DNA from 3 places in the Arthrobacter sp. TmtSoilC77 genome. Region 2 is predicted to be linked to each of the others. Evidence: predicted binding sites of a transcription regulator. Region 2 holds the regulator's gene; each other region holds the start of a gene.
What was found. Region 2 encodes LexA, which represses DNA repair genes until DNA is damaged. Its sites were predicted from a motif close to TCGAACANNTGTTCGA; they were not measured.

Region 1 (3,245 bases), 240 kb from region 2:
TTTCTGCTGTTGCAGCCGGTCAGGCGGCTTTGACGAGGGGGAGTTCATCCCAGTGGGTGGTGTATCTGGGGGAGAGCATGTCGCGTTTCATGGACCAGTCCGGCCCGTTTTTGATGCCGGCATGGCCCAGTCCAATGGAGCCACGGCCGTATCGTTTGCTGACCTCTTCGACGAGGATGCCGATGCCGCGTTCTTCGTGCGGGTTCTCGAACAATTCCAGGGGCTTCTGATTACCGGTTGGGCGGAGGTCGGTGACCATGATCCCGGCGCGGACGTACTTCACTCCCTCGTGGACCTGGGGGAGTAGGGCGTGGGCTGCCCTGGTCAGGAGCACAGGATCAGCAGTGGGCATCGGCAGCGCCAAACACACCGACGGGAAGGACTTTTCGTTTGGGTTGAAGTGCGACGTTGCTGCGAACGCGGTGAGAACTTTGGCTTGCAGGTCATGCTTGGCCAAGCGGGCACTGGCCATCTGCGCGTAGACGCTCATGACCTGCCGCAATCCGGCACCGGTGGTGATTGGTGTGGAGAAGGACCGCGAGAAGATCAGCTGGTCCCGGCCGATGCGTTCTTCCTCCATGGGAATGCACGGAGTGCCTTGCAGCTCCAGAACTGTGCGCATCATGACAATGGAGAACTTGTCGCGGATCGCCACAGGATTAGCCCGGGTGAGGTCCAGGATCGAGAAGATTCCCATCGCGTTCAGGCGCTTGGTGAGTCTGGTGGCCACGCCCCAGATTTCGATCACCGACAGCTTCGCCATGAGTGCTTCCCGTTGCTCGACGGGTACAGATTCCCAGCGGCAGACGCCATCGAACCAAGGGTTCTTCTTGGCCCATTTGTTGCACAGCTTGGCCAGTGTTTTCGTGGGCGCGATGCCCACACAGACAGGCACGCCGACGTGGCGCCTGCAGGCTTCTTTCATCGTCCGGCCCAGCTGCAGCAGCTCATCGGGTTCACCCTTGACGCCCAGGAATGCTTCGTCGATGGAGTAGACCTCCAGCCAGGCTGAATACCTGCCCAGCAGCTCCATGACCCTGGCTGAAATGTCCCCGTACAGTTCGTAGTTGCTGGACAGGGCCACCAGGCCCCATTCCTTGGCCCGGGGGCGCAGTTTGAACCACGGCTCGCCGAGCCCAATGCCCAGACGCTTGGCTTCCGGTGAACGGGTGGCCGCGCAGCCGTCGTTGTTGGAGAGAACTATGAGCGGTTTACCCTCCAGTGCGGGATTGAAGACACGCTCGGCTGAGGCATAGAAGCAGTTCACGTCCACATGCGCTATCTCCTGCATCCGGCGCATGATTGCGGGCTTAGACATGGTGCAAACACCGTGTCGCAACGCCCCAGATGGTCAGGTCCGAGAGCCCAGGAACCTTGATGTCAGGAAAGTCCGGGTTGTCGGCCTGCAGGACGACACCGTGGGCGGTGATCCTTAGCCTCTTGATGGTCAGCTCGCCGTCAAGAACAGCGACAACGACAGATCCGTCCTTGGGCTCCAGTGCGCGGTTGACGATCAGCTCATCGCCGTCGCTGATGCCGGCCTGCTGCATGGACTGCCCGGTGACTCGGACAATGAAGGTACTGGTCACGTCCTTGATGAGGTGCTCGTTCAGGTCAATGCGACCGTCGAAGTAATCCTGGGCCGGTGAGGGGTAGCCGGCAGCAACCGCTACCGGTGCCATCAGTACAGCTACCAGAGAGAGTCCCGCATCTATCACACGGGGGCCAACTATCACGCCCACAACACACCTTTTTTCGAATATATGTTCGAATTAAAGTGTACGCCGTTCCACCGACAGAATAGGGACTCCACCAAGTCGCATTCGGTGCCTTATGCCCGGGGGTGTGTGACCGGCCAACCGGAGGTGACCGGCCACACTGCACGTTGGCCAGGACGGGGGGTTGTCCCCCTGTTCAACGTGCGTACGCACTGACCTGCGTACTCAGTCCGGACAAACTGTGCAGGCGGTGCGCTTGTGACGGGGGCCAGAAGCCACAGTCTGTTTTGCTAACAGAGATTCCGTGGCCTTTGAGCCCCGCGTCTACGTAGTGCGCGTTAGCAGAGGGTAGTGACGCGTTTTCTCAGAAAGCTTTCCTCGGTGGTGATTTCATCCAGCACTCCGGGGCATCGAAGGCCGCAAAAGGTTGCCGGCAGCTGATGCGCCAGAGCCGGTAGTTCGGCTTTGGCAGTAACCATCCTGCGCTGGAGGGCATCAAAGTCCACCCGGCTGTTGTTCCAGATGACAGCCTCTTCCGGCCAGCTCCGGATCCGGCCAGAAGGTCCGAGTTCCCGCCCGGTCGCCTTCCTGGGGAGCCGCGAGCTTCTCAAAGAGCTTTCGCTTTTCGCGACATGAACTTTTCCAATCCCGCACTCCTTTGACTGGAGACCCGACCTTGCCGGACGCAATCGGTCAGGCTCCGCAACATATGTTTGGCCGTCGGCTGTGGGGTCTGTCGGTCACTGTTCATTGGAGAGAATCCCTTGAAGTATCTGCTTGGGAAAATAACAGCCTTCGTTGCCGTATTAATGGTCGTTTTTGGGGCACTTTCAATGGGGGTGCTCCACCTAAGTCCATCAGCTCACGCCTACGAAGTAGCAACCAACCAGGCAAACGTTACCGGCGGAGCGGCTATTTTGACGATGCCAGGATCCGGTCTTACGGCCACCTATGATCAATCCGGACTGACTGACCTCGTGGGACAGTCAACGATGGGCAGCCGTGGATATGTGGCCTCTGATTTCTCACAAAACATAGGGGCTGGGTCCCCGGCTGTTGAATTCGCTACCAACGCGGTCAATAATTGCGCGGCAACCGGTCCTTGTAGCGGCTTGGGGACGGTCACGATCGCGTTTAGCCAGCCCGTGAAGAATCCTGTGCTCAACATCGCTGGCCTCGGTGGAAACGTGACTTGGTACGAAAACAAGAAAGGACCTGTCGACCGCCAGTCCCAGCTCCACGCCGTGTTGAATCTCGCAACCACGGGCTTGACGATGACCAAGCTCTCCGGTGGAAACCTTAGCGTGTCGGGAAATGCCATTACGGCCACTAACGACAACGCAGGTACTCGGTGCGAGACGACCACCCAAACGAACGATCCTCAGCCTGTAAATGCCCAAGCGACTGCGGCCTGTGGGTCTGTCCGTATCAATGGCATTGTGACCTCGTTGACGTTCGATATCAGCGCGGTCTTCGTCCAGACCACCAGCGCGCTTCCGCCATACACGATCAACGACGCCCAAGATC
Region 2 (3,245 bases):
GCACGGGCCCGGGCGGCTGAGGCTGACGTCGTGGTGACCAACCATGCCATGCTGGCCGTCAGTGCCTTCGAAGGCCTTGCTGTCCTGCCCGAGTACGACGTCGTTGTGGTTGACGAAGCACATGAGCTGCAGGACCGGGTCACGGGAGCCGTGACAGGTCAGCTGTCCGTGGCAATGGTGCATGCTGCGGCTTCGAGCGCGCGCAAACACACCGCTATCACCGTAGACGCCCTGAACGCGGCCGCCGATCGATTGGACATGGCCATTGCCGGTGTCCCCAACGGACTGCTGCCCAATGGGCTCAACGACGAACAACTGGACTGCCTGGACCAGCTGCGCGATGCCACACGCGCCGCATTGTCCGACTCGAAAACCGACTCTTCAAACGCGGTCGACGGCGGGAGGCAGCTTGCGCGCTCACGGCTCATGCTCATTCTGGAACTGTGCGAGCGGATGCTCGCAGCCAAGGAGAACCGTGAAGTTGTGTGGTTCTCCAGGAACAGCACCTTCGATCCCCAGCAGGGATACTCACCCCCGGACGAGACCGCGCCCGCACTGATCAACATCGCGCCGCTTAGCGTTGCCGGCCGCCTGCGGGAGGGCCTTTTCGCGGGGCACACAGTGGTGCTTACTTCTGCCACGCTGGCCATTGGATCTGCCTTTGAACCCGCAGCCGGTGGCCTGGGGCTTATTGGAGATGGGGCGCCAAGCTGGACCGGGTTGGACGTCGGGTCACCTTTTGATTATCCGAAGCAGGGTGTGCTCTACGTGGCCAAGCACCTGCCCAAGCCCGGCAGGGGCACTTCACCCGAGGCCCTGGATGAGCTTGAAGACCTCATCCGTGCATCCGGTGGGGGAGCCCTGTGCCTGTTCTCATCGCGTCGGGCGGCCGAAGAAGCTGCAGATGCCATGCGCCCGCGGCTGGATGTGGACATCCTCTGCCAGGGGGAATCCACCATGGCAGCACTGGTGAAGCAATTTGCCGATGAACCGGACACCTGCCTCTTCGGCACCATGTCCCTGTGGCAGGGCGTCGACGTCCCTGGCGGTTCATGCCGCCTTGTGGTGATTGACCGCATTCCGTTCCCGAGGCCCGATGACCCGCTGATGACCGCACGCTCACGCGCCGTTGCACAGTCCGGGGGCAACGGGTTCATGGCGGTGTCGGCTACGCATGCGGCAATTCGTCTTGCACAGGGAGCGGGACGCCTCATTCGTTCCACCGGCGACAAAGGCGTGGTGGCCGTCTTGGACTCGCGGCTTTCCACCGAACGGTACGGCGGATTCCTGCGTGCCGCTTTGCCGCCATTTTGGGCAACGACGGACCGCAACGTTGTGCGCGGCGTCCTGGAACGCCTGGGCGCAAAGAAAACGTAGGCGAACTCCCTAGAGGGAGCGCAGTACCGAGACGACCTTGCCCATGATGGTGGCCTGGTCTCCAAGTATCGGTTCGTACTGCGTGTTCTGGGGGAGCAGCCAGGTGTGGCCGTCCCGCTGGCGGAAGGTTTTTACCGTGGCTTCGTCATCCAGGAGTGCTGCCACGATGTCACCGTTGATGGCGTCATTCTGGCGACGGACAACCACCCAGTCACCGTCGCAAATTGCGGCATCGATCATTGAGTCCCCAGCGACCTTCAGCATGAACAGTTCGCCGTGGCCCACCAGTTGCCGGGGCAGGGGCAGGACATCCTCAATAGTCTGGTCGGCGAGGATGGGCCCACCTGCAGCGATGCGTCCTACGAGGGGTACCATCGCGGTGTCGCTGGCGCTGGCCAGTTCCGTCACGGCGAGTCCGCCTGCGCTGCGGAGTGTAGTAGCTGCTTCCACTCCGGGAATTGTCCCGCCGTCAAGGGTCAAAGGCATGAGTACTTCCATGGCGCGGGGGCGCTTGGGATCTCTGCGCAAGTAGCCGAGCTTCTCCAACTGGGAGAGCTGGTGCGTGACGCTGGAGAGGCTCGCGAGACCAACGGTGTCGCCAATTTCGCGCATGCTGGGCGGATACCCGTTGTCATTGACGGACCGCTGGATGGTTTCCAGGATTTTCTTCTGCCGGACAGTCAGGCTTTTGGGACTCTTTTGAGGCTGCTGGCTCCGCAGGGGTGCCCCGCCGCCGGTGGCTTTCGCTGCCATGTTCGCCAATGCCCTTCCGTTCCGCCCGGTCACGGTCTGAAGTGTGCCCGGGGATGTGGGATCCGAAAAAATGTCAGACCCTCCTGTTCCACTGAAACAGTGCCTGTTTCTTCACTCAAACCTAGGCCAGGCACAGGCGTTTATCAAACATTCGTTCTAGCGAGTCTCGACACCGTTCGTTGATAAGTGCTAAAAATGTCATAGCAAGGTTCGAATATGTGTTCTATAAAAGTTGAGCGCGGTTCGGATGTTCGAAGAAAGTGTTCGAACATTCGGGGCCGGGCTCGGCGAACACAAGGAATTGGCAGCCGGCAACGGGCATCCGATGCAGGCAATCGCTCAGAAGGGCTCAGCTCATGTCCGCAATCTCTACGTTCCACGAATTCCGCAACACTCCGGCTCCTGCGCGTCTCCGGCTTACCCAACGCGGCAGGATCGTCTTCTTTGGAATTCCCGTCATGCTGCTCCTTGCCGCGCTGCTGAGCCTTGCCGGCTTCATCAACTCCCCGGCCAAAGCTTCTGATTCCCAAGCCCAGCTGCAGCCGCCGGTGGCAGTTACGGTTACTGTCCAGCCAGGGCAGTCCCTGTGGGGCATCGCCGGTGCGGCCGCGCCGGAGCGGGACCCCCGTGATGTCATCGCGGAAATCATCCAGTTGAACGATCTCCGCGGGGGACGCATCCAGCCCGGCCAGCAGCTGTTCGTTCCCGCCAATTGAGCGGCCAGGGGGCGAGGGGCCAGCGTCTCTGGCGTCACAGTTACTCCGCAGTCGCACCGGCACCTTAAACTGTCTTGGTGAGTGACCAGCTTGAGCGACTTGACCGACTTCCCCTTCGGACCAACCTGCGTGGATTGAGCCCCTATGGCGCGCCGCAGCTTGACGTCCCCATTTTGCTCAACGTCAACGAGAACACCCATGGCGTTCCGGCAGATGTGCAAGCGGCGATTACCCAGGCTGTTGCCGCCGCGGCCACTGGCCTGAACCGGTACCCTGACCGCGAATTCACGGAACTCCGTGAATCCCTTGCCGATTACCTCGGACACGGGCTTTCCGCGGAGAATATCTGGGCAGCCAACGGCTCCAACGAGGTCCTGCAGCAGATTTTGCAGGCTTTTG
Region 3 (3,245 bases), 2.8 Mb from region 2:
GGGCTGCGCCGGGCGGGGCGGTGCGGGTGAGTTGTTGGAAGAGGTCGTGGTGGTTGATGGTGACGGTGACTTGGGGGCGGAGTCCGCCGTTGGCTGGCAGTTTCCCGGTGGTCAGTGCCACGCCGCAGGCTCCGACGAGGCCGTCGAGGAGTTTCTGGGCCCGGGAACGCCGGTCCAGGTCCGGCCCCGTTGGTTCGCTCCCGCGGTCACTGCCGTGGACGGTTCCGGGTGCCTGACCGTCGACGTTCCCGTCGACGCTCTCGTTGGTTTCCCCGGTGACGTTGCCTTCGCCGGTGGCTGCGTTGGTTCCGGTGGCTCCGTTGGCTCCGGTGGCTGTGGTGGTTGCGGTGGTGAGTCGGGGGTTGGTGGCGGTGTTCATGGCGGTGGTGAGTGTTTCGTATTGTTCGGTGGTGGCGAAGATTTCCAGGTGGTGCAGTCCGTGGCGGGGTTTGCGGATGAAGGTGCCTTGGAGTTGGCGGAGGATTTCTTCGCTGGGTTCCAGGCCGTCCTGGTCGATCAGGTCGTTCCAGCGTTTGGTCATTTTCAGGACGAAGTCGGGGTCGGACCCGGCGGCGGTGCGGGTGAGGGCGTGTTCCATCCGGGTGAGGGTTTCCTCGTCGGTGAGGAGCCGTACTTTATCCAGGGCGGTGCTGATGATGCTCGCGGACCGGGTGGGTATTTGTGTGGATTCGAGGGCTTGGGCCAGGATTTCGCGGCGGGCCGGGATGTGTTGCCCGGCGATACCGGTCCCGGTGAGGACCTGGGAGGCCAGGGCGAGCCGGCGCCGGGCTTCGCTGATGCCGATCCTCAGGCGGGCCCGCAGGAATTCCGCGGCGTTGCGGTAGCCATCATCGGCCACCGCAGCAGCGTCCGCCGCAGCAGCGGCGGATCCAGCAGCAGTATTGAAGCCAGCAGCAACAGCGGATCCAGCAGCAGTATTGAAGCCAGCAGCGGCAGCGGACCCTGCAGCGGTGGCTGTGGCGGTGGCGGGGTTTGGTCCTGTGGGTGCGGGGTTGGTCCAGCCTGTCTGCCATCCAGTGCCCGCCGCGGAGGAGGGCCGTGCCTGCTGGGCTTGGGTGCGGGTCCGTTCCACGGCGTGCGCCGCGATGACCTGCAGGTATTCCACGGTGCGGGCGATCTCCTCCACCCGCCCGGCGAACCCCGCGGCTTCGGCAAAACCGAACCCCGGGGCACTGGCCACGGTGACGGAACGCAGACTTTCCAAGGCCCCAACGCTGTCCGCCAGCGCATCCCCAAGTCCGAGCGCATCCCCAAGTCCCGGCGCATCCCCAAGTCCCAGCGCATCCTCGAGCCCGAGCGCATCCCCAAGCCCCAGCGCACCCTCAAGCCCCGGCGCGCCCTCAATTCCCAAGGAACCGCCCAGTCCTGGGGAAACAGGGCTGACTTCAGGATCGACCCTAATTCCTGAATCGACTTCAACTTCAGGATCGACCCCAGGGCCAGCGAAAGGCAGTGGTTCCAGGCCGTGAACACGCTTGATTTCACCGTCCACTTCACTAAGTGCAGTGAAGGATTTCGGTTCAATGCCGCGAAGCAGCGCCATGGCCCTGAGCTTCTCCGAATCGCCGCCTGCCGCAGCCGCCGCCGTCGGGCCTTCACAGCCGGCCTGGACGCTGGCAGGTGCGGTGTGGCTTCCTCGGGGAAGGCCCCGGGGGCGCATCGCGACGCCAGGCATCGCTGCCCGTCGCGCCATGATTTCCCCAATGCTTCCCATGAATAAACCCTCTCACCAGGGTCTGACATTTTTAGGAAGCAGTGCCGCTGCCCTTGGGTGTCACAAGCTTCCCAACCGTTTCCAGGCATCAACCATGTGTTCAGAATCAGAGATTTAGGGCCCACAGATCGCGCCGGGGCGTGGATTGCCAGGAGAACAGACTGACCCGCTCGGACATGTGCCGTTCAGCACTGAACCGGTCTTCTTCTGAAGCCGAATTGGGGACCCCAAATCCAGACCACTACAGCGTCAAAACACCGTTGTCCTACTAGCCTCGTTTCAGTCCCCAAGAGCCGGCGAAGGCCAGCCCAACCGTCATCCGTACAACGCCGCCTCAAGCAGCCGGTCAAAGCTTGCAGTTCCACTGCTCACCGGGGCAACGGTGATGATCGCGAGGAGTCTCTCGGAGCCATCTTCCTTGGCACTTGCAACCCTTTTCACGTGCAGCCGCAAACCTGGAACCCCATTGATCAGCAGTGGAAGCTGCTCGCCGCTCTTGATCAATTTCCGTAGCTGCTTCGTGGAGATCTTGTCGTCGGGGCTGCCTGTCAGCTCCGTGAGGGTGTCGTTGATCCGTTTTGCCAAGCCACGCACCAGGTTCCTCTGGGCGACGACGGTGGGAATAGTAAGTATCGCGGCGAACACGGCAATGAAGATCGACGCCGGGACAGCGTTTCTCAGGGCAGGCATGAAGATCATCAGGATCAGCCACAGGATCACGGCAAGGATGCTGAAAGTGACGAATTTGATAATGGGTTTGTCGCCGGGTTTCCTCATCCAGCGCACGATTTCAACAGCATCCGGCGCGTTTTCCATGGTCAGGATCCCTTCACTTCGAGGAGTGCTTCGGCCAGAATTACTGCCTCGCGTGCTTCCCTAAGGTCGTTCCGCAATCCCACATCGGGGATCTTCGCGGCGCCACTGCCGGTACCCGCAAGCTCGTAGAGGGCCCTGCCCAGGTTTTCGCGGTCCCGTGACAACCTCCGGGACGTTTCCAGTTTGGCCCTGATGACTTCAAGTTCGAGGAGCGAGCGGCCTACGGCGTCTCGTTGTCCTTGCTTGAGCGACAGTTTCTCCGTGAGCCGCAGGACCTGTGCACTGTGCATTGACCTCATCTGAACGGCAGTTCGTTGGAGCTCATGAAGGGCAGCCGACGTCTGGGGCTCGCCGGAGTGCCGGTCTAGTTCCTCATCGACGCGGCCCAGTCTCCGTTCCCAGCCTCGAAGGGCCCGTTGATACCGTCCCAAGAGCAGCGAGATCGCCGACAATGCCTTGTCAAGGGCCCTCGCCCGGCTGGTCAGGCTTGTGGTTGCCGCGTCCAACCTTGCGAGGAATGCGGCGTAATTGTCCGGCGAAGGAACCTTGTCTTGGGGATCCACGCGTCACCCGCGCCCGATGCTCTTGCAACCGGGTTTGGTGCGGTACAACGCTCCCCAAACGCCCATGTCAAGAGAATAGAGGGTCCCGGCGCGTTTGGGATAGGGCATGTAGTCAGAGCCAACGGTCAGTA

Region 1: a site for LexA is predicted at 1,756-1,771, ahead of AC6I99_RS09335 (LexA family protein). Genes of this name have one in related genera too.
Region 3: a site for LexA is predicted at 1,824-1,839, ahead of AC6I99_RS21075 (HNH endonuclease signature motif containing protein). Genes of this name have one in related genera too.

What each region holds. Positions count from the first base shown of each region.
Region 1 covers NZ_AP046050.1:2,024,177-2,027,421, forward strand. Annotated here, with positions in the region: gene AC6I99_RS09330 (Y-family DNA polymerase) at 20-1,318, opposite strand; gene AC6I99_RS09335 (LexA family protein) at 1,311-1,742, opposite strand; gene AC6I99_RS09340 (CLIPPER-2 domain-containing protein) at 2,864-3,245, shown strand, end outside.
Region 2 covers NZ_AP046050.1:1,788,285-1,791,529, forward strand. Annotated here, with positions in the region: gene AC6I99_RS08255 (ATP-dependent DNA helicase) at 1-1,377, shown strand, start outside; gene lexA (transcriptional repressor LexA) at 1,387-2,130, opposite strand; gene AC6I99_RS08265 (LysM peptidoglycan-binding domain-containing protein) at 2,487-2,846, shown strand; gene AC6I99_RS08270 (histidinol-phosphate transaminase) at 2,924-3,245, shown strand, end outside.
Region 3 covers NZ_AP046050.1:4,548,084-4,551,328, reverse strand. Annotated here, with positions in the region: gene AC6I99_RS21075 (HNH endonuclease signature motif containing protein) at 1-1,735, opposite strand, end outside; gene AC6I99_RS21070 (hypothetical protein) at 2,051-2,551, opposite strand; gene AC6I99_RS21065 (hypothetical protein) at 2,554-3,114, opposite strand; gene AC6I99_RS21060 (DUF8821 family protein) at 3,240-3,245, opposite strand, start outside.